Linked DNA regions of Indioceanicola profundi. The protein of the gene in region 1 interacts with the protein of each later gene in a pairwise test. Links are inferred from orthologs where the notes say so. Each region holds a gene or a part of one and is shown on either strand. Other genes may lie near its edges.

Region 1 (6,112 bases):
TGGTCAGACCGCCGACAGTGGCGATGGCGCGCGCAAAGCTCATGGGAGGGGCAGGCCGGTGCAGCGGAAGGGGACGGGCAGCGGCTTACCGGAAAATCGCGGCGGCGGGAAGGCGACCTTTAAGGGGCCGCCGCACCTTCCATCGGGCCGACCCTACAGCAGGGCTTTGACGATCTTCTCGATGATGTCGACGACCTTCTTCACCTTGTCCGTGATCGCGACCATCCGGTCGAGCTTGTTCTGCTCCTTCTTCAGATCGTCGGCCAAGCCGTGGAGTTCGCTGATCGCCTCTGCCCAGTTCTCCGCCTCGGCGCGGGCAAGGATTTCATCCGTCCAGAGCTGCGCATCCAGGTTCTGAAGCCGGATGATTTCATGCTGAAGCTGCATGAATGCGACTTGCTGCTTTACGTTCTTCGGCAGTCCCGCGATCTCATCCCGATGATCACGAAGCGTTTCCAGCTTCGCACGTATTTCCGCGCGCACCTGTTCAATGGCGGAGAGGGCGTTCAGGTCGCTCATGGTCCGACACTCCCGTGCTCAGCTTCGGACGCCGCGACGGCATCGTCTGTGTTCGTCTGTTGATGCGGAATACGTGCCGGGGCCGGCTCCGATTTCCTGAGGGCTGTTTCCAGTGCATCGTGGGTTTCGGTGATCTTTGCGAGGGCTGGCCTGGGATCAGCCATGAGCAGGGCGTTCAACGCATCCAGATCATCCTCGATTGCCAACATGATGGCGACCCGGGCGGCCTGGACCGCGGCAGTCACGCTGCCTGCCGCTGCATCCCCTTTTTCTTCCGCGGCCAGTCCCACGGAAGTGATCTGGCTAGGGCTGATGCTGGCGAGAAGACTGCGCATGCTTTGGATTCTGGTCCAGCGGTCATGGACCGCGCCATCATGCGCCTGATCCAAGGGAGGGGTTATCCGATCGATTGCCTGTTTGAGAAGACCGTGCTCACCGACCCGCGTGACCGCTTTGCGCAGGATTGCCTGCTGCCGATGCTCGACGAGTCTGCCGGTGACGAAGCCGACAATCCGGGCGGCCACGCCCAATTCGGCCTTGACGGAGTCGATCGGCGCTTTGCTCGCGCCCGCGAGGTTCGTCACGGACTTGGCAAGCTCTTCGGAAGCCTTGTCGAGCTTTTCGCCCGTATCGGCCTCCGCGATCATTTTCAATGCCGATCCATATGCAACCAGCGCTTCGGCATAGGTTTGCAGAGCGACTTCGGCATCCTGGCTGGACGGGGTGGCGGTTGCGGGCCCGCTTTCCTCCGGCACCAAGGTACAGGCCCCGTCTTTGGGCCTGGTCCCGCTTTGCCCGCAGACGATGGAGATAGCATCCCCGGCCATGGCCCTTTGCAGCATGTTGGATGATGCCGAAGCCGTATGGCTTGCATCGCTGCTTGAGGCGACCAGACCCGGCGCTGCATCTGCGGCAGCGGCAAACGCCAGGACGGCATCTTTCGGCCGTGGCGTTCCACAGGCCGATAGAAGCAGCACGAAGCTGGCGGTGGCCAGCAACCGCAAACATCTTTCCATTATCATCGGTGGAGATACACCTGAGTTGACACATCCTCACAGTGCTAGCTCAGGTTTCCGCCGTCGAGTGGAAATCAACTTAAACTATAAGCAGGGCTTAAGCCGCTCTCTTCCGTCCTGCCTTCCTCGGCTCGGGATCGGGGTCGGCCAGGGCGGCCAGCAGGGCTTCGCGAACCTGCTTCAGCTTCGCTTCATGGGTGATCTTCAGGCCGAACACGTCCTTGACGTAGAAGACGTCCACCGCCGCCTCCCCATAAGTGGAGATTTTGGCAGAGGCGATCTGGAGGTTGAGCCCGGTCAGCGCGCGGGTCAGGTCATAGAGCAGGCCGGAACGGTCGCGACCGTTCACCTCCACCACTGAATGGCCGGAGGAAACCTTGTTGTCCACGAGCACGCGGGGAGCGACCTTGAAGGCGCGGTGGCGGGAACTCAGGGCCGCGCGCCGCTTGGCCAGCTCTTCGGCCAGCCGCACTTCCCCGGCCAGCGCCTTGTCCACAATGACGGATAGACGGGCCAGCTTGTCCGGGCTGTCGAACATGCCGCCGGTGGAGGCCTGGACGGTGAAGACGTCCAGCGCCATGCCGTTGGTCATGGTGAAGATGCGGGCATCCACGATGTCCGCCCCGGCCAATGCCAGCGCGCCGGCAAGGCGGGAGAACAGTCCGGGATGGTCGGCCGTATAGACGGTCACCTCCGTCACCGCCCGTCCGCGGTCGATCCGGGTGTCCAAGGTCAGCGGCGCCTTGGCCCGCTCCGCCTCCCGGATCAGCCGCGCCTGCCGACCCAGCGTGGCGGTATCGGAGCTGAGCCAGTAGTTGGGATAGCCGAGCGCCAGATGCGCCTCCACATCCGCTGCCGGCCAATCCGCCAGTTCCTCCCGCAGGGTGGACTGAGCGGCGGCCACGCGCCGCTCCCGCCCCTCGTCGCCGATGCTGCCGGACATGATCTCCACGGCCCGGCTGTAGAGCTGGCGCAGCAGCGTAGCCTTCCAGCCGTTCCAGCGGCCGGGGCCGACAGCCCGGATATCGGCCACGGTTAGGCAGAGCAGCAGCTTCAGCCGCTCCGGGCTCTGCACGATCTCCACGAACTGGCGGATGGTCTGGTCGTCGTCCAGGTCGCGCTTGAAGGCCACATGGCTCATCAGCAGGTGCCAGCGCACCAGCCAGGCCACCGTCTCCGTCTCCTCCTCCGTCATGCCGAGACGGGGGCAGAGCTTGCGGGCCACCTTGGCGCCCAGGATGGAATGGTCGCCGCCGCGGCCCTTGGCGATGTCGTGGCAGAGCACGGCCACGTACAGGGCGCGGCGGGACGCGATCTCATGGATCACCTCCGCCGACAGGGGCGTCTCGTCGTTCAGCTGCCCGGCCTCGATCCGGTGCATGATGCCCACGGCGTACAGCGTGTGCTCGTCCACCGTGAAGTGGTGGTACATGTCGAACTGCATCATGCCGACGGTACGGCCGAAATCCGGCACGAAGCGGCCCAGCACGCCGGCCTCGTTCATCCGGCGGAGCGTCAGCTCCGGGTCCTTGCGGCTGGTCAGGATCTCCAGGAAAAGCCGGTTCGCTTCCCTGTCCTCCCGCAGCTTCGGACCGATCACGGACAGCGCGCGGGTGATGGCGCGCAGGGCGTTGGGGTGGATGTCCAGATCATGGACCTGGGCCACGCGGAAAAGCCGGATCAGGTCCAGCGGATGGTCGCGGAAATGCCGGTCGGAACGCACGTTGAGACGCCCGGCATCCAGCGCGAACCCGTCCACCTCCCCGCGGGTGAAGGCACGGAACAGGCGGGTGAAGCGGGGCGGGCGCCTGCTCTCCTGCTCCAGGTTGGCGCAGAAGATGCGGGTCAGGTCGCCCACATCCTTGGCAGTCAGGAAGTAGTGCTTCATGAACCGCTCCACGTCCGAGGTGCCGGCGTGGTTGGTGTAGCCAAGGCAGCGGGCGATTTCCGGCTGCACGTCGAAGGTCAGCCTGTCCTCCGCCCGGCCGGTCAGGTAGTGGAGCTGGCAGCGCGCCGTCCACAGGAAGTTCTGCGCCTTGGCGAAGCGCTGCGCCTCCTCCTCCAGCAGGACGCCCCTGGCGACCAGCTCCTCGACCTCATCGACCTGATAGACGTATTTGGCGATCCAGAACAGCGTCTGCAGGTCGCGGAGCCCGCCCTTGCCCTCCTTCAGGTTCGGCTCCAGCACATAGCGGCTGTCGCCCAGCTTGCGGTGGCGCTCGTTGCGCTCGTTCAGCTTGGCCTCGATGAAGGCGGGGGCGCTGCTGGCCACGATCTCCTTCTGGAAGCGGGCGCGCAGCTCGTCGAACAGCTTCTCCTCGCCCCACAGGAAACGGGTCTCCAGCAGGCCGGTGCGGATGGTCATGTCCGTGCTCTGGCGCAGGCACTCATCCACGGAACGGACGGCATGCCCGACCTTCAGCCCCAGGTCCCAGAGCATGTAGAGCATGTACTCCACCATCTGCTCCACCCGGGGCGTGCGCTTGTATGGCAGCAGGAACAGCAGATCCACGTCCGACAGGGGCGCCAGCTCGCCCCGCCCGTAGCCGCCGGTTGCGGCGACGGCGAAGCGCTCGGCGCTGGTGGGCTCCGCCGTGGGATAGACCGTCTGCATGGTGAAGTCGGCCAGCGCCTGGATCAGGCTGTCCATCAGGCGGGACAGGGCGCGCACCGTCGTCTCGCCCCGGTGCTGCGCCTCGAACTGGGTCCGCAGCGCTGCCCGCCCTTCCTCCAGGCACGATTTCAGCTCCGCCAGCACGGGCGTGCGCAAACTGTCCACCGAGCCGTCATGGGCATCCACCCTGGCCGCGATCCGCATGGCAATGGCCGCGCGGCCGGGGGGCTTGGCATGGATGGCGGCGGGCGTATGGATGTCGGGCATGGCGGACCGGTCCGGTTGTATGGGCGCACTATGCCATGGAGTTGGTGCGTGCGCGCAAAGGATCATACCCCTCCCGATGTATCGCCGTGATGCCGCGGCGACATGCCGATGATTCCGCTGCGAATTCCGCGACGTGCAGGAACTCGGCAATGCGGGCTCGGCGTCCGGGCAAGGGAAACGAGGTCAAGAACCTGAAACAAATGGTTCGTCCATCTGTCATCCCGGTGCATGGACAGGAGGACAAGGCTTCATGACATATGCCAAGGCAGGGCTGGTCGAATCCACCGTCCCGGCGCGCCTGGGGCAAGTCTTCACCCTGCTGCTGGGGTTCGAGGTTTTCCTGATCGGCATGTACTGGCTGATGACGGTCACGGGGTCCTGGACCTTGTCCCGCTGGTTCGACCTGGATGCGGAGCTGACCGTGGCCTCCTGGTTCGCCGCATCCCAGCTTCTGGCGGTGGGGCTGCTGATGCTGGCCGCCAGCCCCTTCAGCGAGCGGAAGAACTGGCCCACGCCGCTGTTCTGCCAGATCGTCGGCTTGGGATTCGTCTTCCTGTCGATGGATGAAGCCGCGATGATCCATGAGCGGATCACCGCCATCGGCCGCGATCAGGCCTGGGTGCCGCGCTTCAACGATACGCACGGCAGCTGGATATTCCTCTACGCCCTGATCGGGGCGGCGCTGGCGGCATTCACCTGGCGCAACCTGATGACCATGCTGGTCCACCACCGCCAGACGGCGCTGCTGATGGGCGGCGGCTTCGCCCTTCTGGTCGCGGGCGCCGTGGGGGTGGAGGTGATGGGCTATTACGGGCTGTTCGGAAGCCCGCCCCTCCAGGTCGCGCTGGAGGAGTTCCTGGAGATGCTGGGGGTGACGGTGATGCTGATGGGCGCGCTGACCTTCTTCAACCGCACCGTCGCCCTGCGCCCGGCCGATTGAGCCGGGCGCGTCCCCACAGGCGTCAGGAGTAGCGCTGCTCCGTCCAGGGGTCGCCCTCATTGTGGTAGCCGCGCTCCTCCCAGAAGCCGGGCTGGTCCTCGGCCACGAACTCGATGCGCTTCACCCACTTGGCGGATTTCCAGAAATAGTATTTGGGGATGATCACGCGCACCGGCCCGCCATGCTCGGTCGTGATCGGCTTGCCTTCCCAGCTATGGGCCAGCAGCACGTCCTCATCGTTGAACACCTCCAGCTTCACGTTGGTGGTGTAGCCGTCATGGCTGTGGAAAACGATGTGCCGGGCGTCGGGCTTGGGCTTCACCACGGACAGCAGGTGCCGGGCCGAGACGCCGTCCCAGTGGTTGTCGTAGCGCGACCAGGCGGTGACGCAGTGGATATCGGTCAGGAACTGCTGCTGCGGCTGGGCCTGGAACTGCGCCCAGTTCCAGGTCACCGGATTCTCCACCAGCCCGTCCACCGTCAGCTCCCAGCTCTCCAGCGGAATCTCCGGCTGGATGCCGAGGTCGAGCACGGGCCAGTTCTTCACTTCCCGCTGGCCGGGCGGAAGGCGGTCCTTGCCGCCGCCGCCGGTCAGGAGGTGGCCCGCCTTCGCCAGCTTCTCCTTGGTGTCCACCAGCTTCTGCCTGATCTGGCCGGTCGTATCGTCCTGGGACATGGGTCTGTTCGCCTGATGAAATGAGCGCTTGGGGCCTAACATAGCGGCGGGTGCCGGGTTTCGCGAGGGGGCGTCATGCA
Region 2 (4,176 bases), 1.5 Mb from region 1 along the record:
TCGCCCGGATGGATCTTGTTCTGGATGCCGTCCAGACCGGCCATGAGCTGGGCGGCGAAGGCCAGATAGGGGTTGGCGGCCGGGTCCGGGAAACGGACTTCGACGCGCTTGCCCTTCGGGTTGTTCACGTACGGAATACGGCAGGAGGCCGAGCGGTTGCGGCTGGAGTAGGCCAGCAGCACCGGAGCCTCGTAGCCCGGAACCAGACGCTTGTAGCTGTTGGTCGTCGGGTTGGTGAAGGCGTTCAGGGCGCGGGCATGCTTGATGATGCCGCCGATATAGTACAGCGCCATGTCCGACAGGTCGGCATAGCCAGAGCCGGCGAAGAGCGGCTTGCCGTCCTTCCAGATGGACTGGTGGCAGTGCATGCCCGAACCGTTGTCGCCATAGACCGGCTTCGGCATGAAGGTAGCGGTCTTGCCATAGGCATGGGCGACGTTGTGCACCACGAACTTGTAGAGCTGCATGGCGTCGGCCATCTGCACCAGCGTGCCGAACTTCACGCCCAGCTCATGCTGCGAGGCCGCCACCTCGTGGTGGTGCTTCTCGACGGCGACGCCCATCTCCGCCAGGACGGACACCATCTCGGCGCGGAAGTCCTGGCCGCTGTCGATCGGGGCCACCGGGAAGTAGCCGCCCTTCACCGCCGGACGGTGGGCGAGGTTGCCGCCCTCGTAGTTCTTGGCGGAGGTGTAGGGACCTTCCTCGCTGTCGAACTCGTAGAGGACGCGGTTCATCGAGACGTCGAACTTCACGTCGTCGAACACGAAGAACTCGGCCTCCGGGCCGAAATAGCAGGTGTCGCCGATACCGGCGGCAGCCATGTAGTTCTCCGCCGCCTTGGCGATAGAGCGCGGGTCGCGCTTGTAGGGCTGCCCGGTGGAGGGCTCATAGACGTCGCAGAACACCGTCAGCAGCGGCTGGGCAGCGAACGGGTCCATGACCGCGGTCGAGGCGTCCGGCATGAGGATCATGTCGGACTCGTTGATCGCCTTCCAGCCGGCGATGGACGAGCCGTCGAACATGATGCCGTCGGTGAACATGTCCTCGTCCACCGTGCTGATATGCTGCGCGGTGTGCTGCAGCTTGCCCTTCGGGTCGGTGAAGCGGAGGTCGACGTACTTGACGTCATGCTCCTTGATCAGGTCGAAGAACTTGCTGGTATCAGACATAGCCTCGGTTTCCGTTGGTTTGAGGTTTTGCCGGTGGCGATTGGGACGCCGCAACTGCCGACCGGCTGAGCTGGCAGGCGGACGCCCGGGTGGTGCTACGGGCGGCTCAGGGTGGCCCAGGCTGCTCCACCCCTTGCCGATAAGAAACCCTGGTCCGGTCAGATCGCGTCGGGGCCGCGCTCACCGGTCCGGATACGGATAACCTCGTCGACTGCGGTGACGAAGATCTTGCCATCGCCGATGCGCCCGGTGTGGGCGGCCTGCTGGATGGCTTCGATGGCGCGGTCGACCATGGCGTCGTCCATCACCACTTCTATCTTCACCTTGGGCAGGAAATCCACGACGTATTCGGCGCCGCGATAAAGCTCGGTATGCCCCTTCTGCCGGCCGAAGCCCTTGGCCTCGGTGACAGTGATGCCACGGATGCCGACTTCGTGGAGCGCCTCCTTCACCTCGTCCAGTTTGAACGGCTTGATGATGGCTTCGACTTTCTTCATCGGCTCCAAAAGCTCCCTGTACCGCGCCGGTCGGAGAGGCGCGTGTTCCAAGCGCCTGATCGGCGCGCCCAACGGGGTAAGCATGCGGCATGCCACGGCCTAAAACCAGCGGAGTCCGCGCCTTCTTCCCCGTTCGAGCGTGACTTTGCCGAAATAGCGGGCAAAACACTGCACCTTTTTTCATCACTTGATCGGCGCGAGGGCATGTCGCATAAGGCAGGCTAGCAATCCTGCGCGTTTTCGGCAGGATACGTGGAAGGCAGATCTGCTCTGCCTTTGACGGAACAGACACTTTCAACAGAGGGCTTGACGAGGCAGGGCGGATTGTTGCATACGCTGGCCTCCCGGCGGCGACGGTAGCTCAGTTGGTAGAGCCCTCGGTTGTGGTCCGAGTGGTCGCGGGTTCGAGTCCCGTCCGTCGCCCCATTTTCCCGCTCCGGCGGGGCCGGGACCCCTTCATAAAATATCCCCATCATTGCCCCATGCAGCGCAGGTGACGTTCGCCTGCCGCCACGGCATGATGCCGCCGCTACCACGCATGGGCGCGGCATGGAATGGGGAGCATCGTGACAGATCTGCTGGCCAGGGCGACAAGAGCCGATATCCGCCTGGACCCGTTCCCGCATTTGATCGTGCGGGATGCGCTCCCGCCGGAGGTGTTCGAGCCGCTGCGGGCCGGACGGCCCCGCTTCGCCGACATCGGCTGGAGCGGCGAACCGCCGAGCGGGCAGCGGATGCCCTATTCCGCCTATCAGTTCCAGACGCAGGACCGGTTTCATCCGCTGTGGCGCGAGCTTACGGCGCGCATGTCCTCGTCCGACGTGCTCAGCCGCGTGGTCGATCTTTTCGGGGATCACATGCCGGTCCATGCCCCGGAAGTCTGGGGCTGGGTGGATCGCAACCCGAGCCCGAAAGTCGGGCTGCTGTCCAGGGACGGCTTCGAATCGGTCGATGTGCTGACCGACGCGCGGCTGGAGATCACGACTCCGGTGAAAGGCGCGCCGAAAAGTCACCGCAGGGCGCATCTCGACACCGCAAACCGGCTGTTCACGGGGCTGTTCTATCTGCGCGATGCGGACGACCCGTTGCCGGGCGGCGATCTGGGCCTCTACCGCTGGCGCGCCGCACCGCGGGAGACAGGGCGGTTCGAGATCGGCGAGGATGAGGTGGAACTGGCGGCGGTTGTTCCCTATGCCGCCAACACGCTGGTGCTGTTCCCCAACTCCCGTCACGCGCTGCACGGCGTGATCCCCCGCGGGCCGGGACCGTTCGAGCGGGCCTATCTGTTCTTCACGGCGGAGATCGCATCCGACCTGTGGTGAGGACCCGCCATGGCGCATGAGATTCTGACAGTCGATGAGATGTACCGGGCCGACCGGGCCGCCATGGCCGCCGGCGTACCCGGACCCGAACTGATGGAATCGGCTGGCGCCGCGGTGGCCCATGCCATCCGGGAACGATGGAGTCCATGGCCGGTCGCGGTTCTGTGCGGGCCGGGAAACAATGGCGGCGACGGATTCGTCGCGGCACGCCTTCTGGCAAAGGCTGGATGGCCGGTGCGGCTGGGGCTGCTTGGCAGCACGGAGTCGCTGAAGGGGGACGCCGCCTGGGCGGCCGGAACCTGGACCGGTCCGGTTGAGCCGCTTGGGACGGCTCTGCTGGACGAAGCGGAACTCGTGATCGATGCGCTGTTTGGCGCCGGGCTGTCCCGTCCCTTGGATGGCGTCGCCCTGGGCGTGGTCGAAGAACTGGTCAGGCGCGGAACACCGGTCGTCGCGGTGGATGTGCCCAGCGGCATCCGGGGCGACGATGGCAAGGTGCTGGGGGCCGCGCCGCGGGCTGTCCTTACCGTCACCTTCTTCCGGCACAAGCCGGGGCACCTGCTGCTGCCGGGGCGGGCGCTGTGCGGGGAGTTGGTCGTGGCGGATATCGGCATTCCCGCACGGGTGCTGGACGGAATAGAGCCGCTGTGCCGCCGAAACGATCCGGAACTGTGGGGTGGGCGGTATCCCTGGCCGAGTCTCGGCGGACATAAGTACAGCCGCGGACATGCGGTGATCCTCGGCGGGGAGGTAATGACCGGGGCGGGACGGCTGGCGGCGCGGGCGGCGTTGCGGGTCGGGGCAGGGCTGGCGACCATCGCCGCACCGCCGCCGGCCGTGCAGATTTATGCGCTCTCCATGCCCAGCGTGATCGTGCAGCCTGTAGCCGACAGCGGTGCCTTCGCCGAACTGATCGCCGATCCCCGGCGGAATGCCGTCCTGATTGGCCCCGGAGGAGGCGTGTCGGCGGAGACACGAAGCGCTGTCCGGGCGGCGGTGGAAGCCGGGAAAGCCGGCGTGCTGGATGCGGATGTCTTTGGAAGCTTTGCCGGAGATGCCGAGGCGCTGTTCTCCGGACTTTCCGACCGCTGGCTGCTGACCCCCCATGAGGGGGAGTTCGGCCGCGTCTTCGGCGGCCTGACAGGATCGAAGCTGGAGCGGGCCCGGGCGGCTGCGAGGCGGAGC

The links.
Region 2: the proteins of DOL89_RS14305 (region 1) and DOL89_RS07080 interact in binary tests that used the Escherichia coli proteins (3 or more experiments, as listed by UniProt). The link is inferred for Indioceanicola profundi from one-to-one orthologs.

What each region holds. Positions count from the first base shown.
Region 1 is NZ_CP030126.1:2,988,706-2,994,817, reverse strand. The notes cover bases 1,433-4,776. They hold DOL89_RS14305 ([protein-PII] uridylyltransferase), read right to left. Parts: upstream 4,417-4,776; coding sequence 1,633-4,416; downstream 1,433-1,632. Other genes in these bases: DOL89_RS14300 (hypothetical protein), read left to right, coding at 4,667-4,776; DOL89_RS14310 (hypothetical protein), read right to left, coding at 1,433-1,517. Outside these bases: murein biosynthesis integral membrane protein MurJ, read right to left, coding at 1-43; DOL89_RS14315 (hypothetical protein), read right to left, coding at 154-519; more of DOL89_RS14310, read right to left, coding at 516-1,432; more of DOL89_RS14300, read left to right, coding at 4,777-5,356; DOL89_RS14295 (sulfite oxidase-like oxidoreductase), read right to left, coding at 5,379-6,032.
Region 2 is NZ_CP030126.1:1,482,952-1,487,127, reverse strand. The notes cover bases 1-2,792. They hold DOL89_RS07080 (P-II family nitrogen regulator), read right to left. Parts: upstream 1,670-2,792; coding sequence 1,331-1,669; downstream 1-1,330. Other genes in these bases: DOL89_RS07070 (2OG-Fe(II) oxygenase), read left to right, coding at 2,236-2,792; glnA (type I glutamate--ammonia ligase), read right to left, coding at 1-1,172. Also shown: more of DOL89_RS07070, read left to right, coding at 2,793-2,991; DOL89_RS07065 (NAD(P)H-hydrate dehydratase), read left to right, coding at 3,001-4,176. UniProt on the Escherichia coli protein: P-II indirectly controls the transcription of the glutamine synthetase gene (glnA). P-II prevents NR-II-catalyzed conversion of NR-I to NR-I-phosphate, the transcriptional activator of GlnA. When P-II is uridylylated to P-II-UMP, these events are reversed.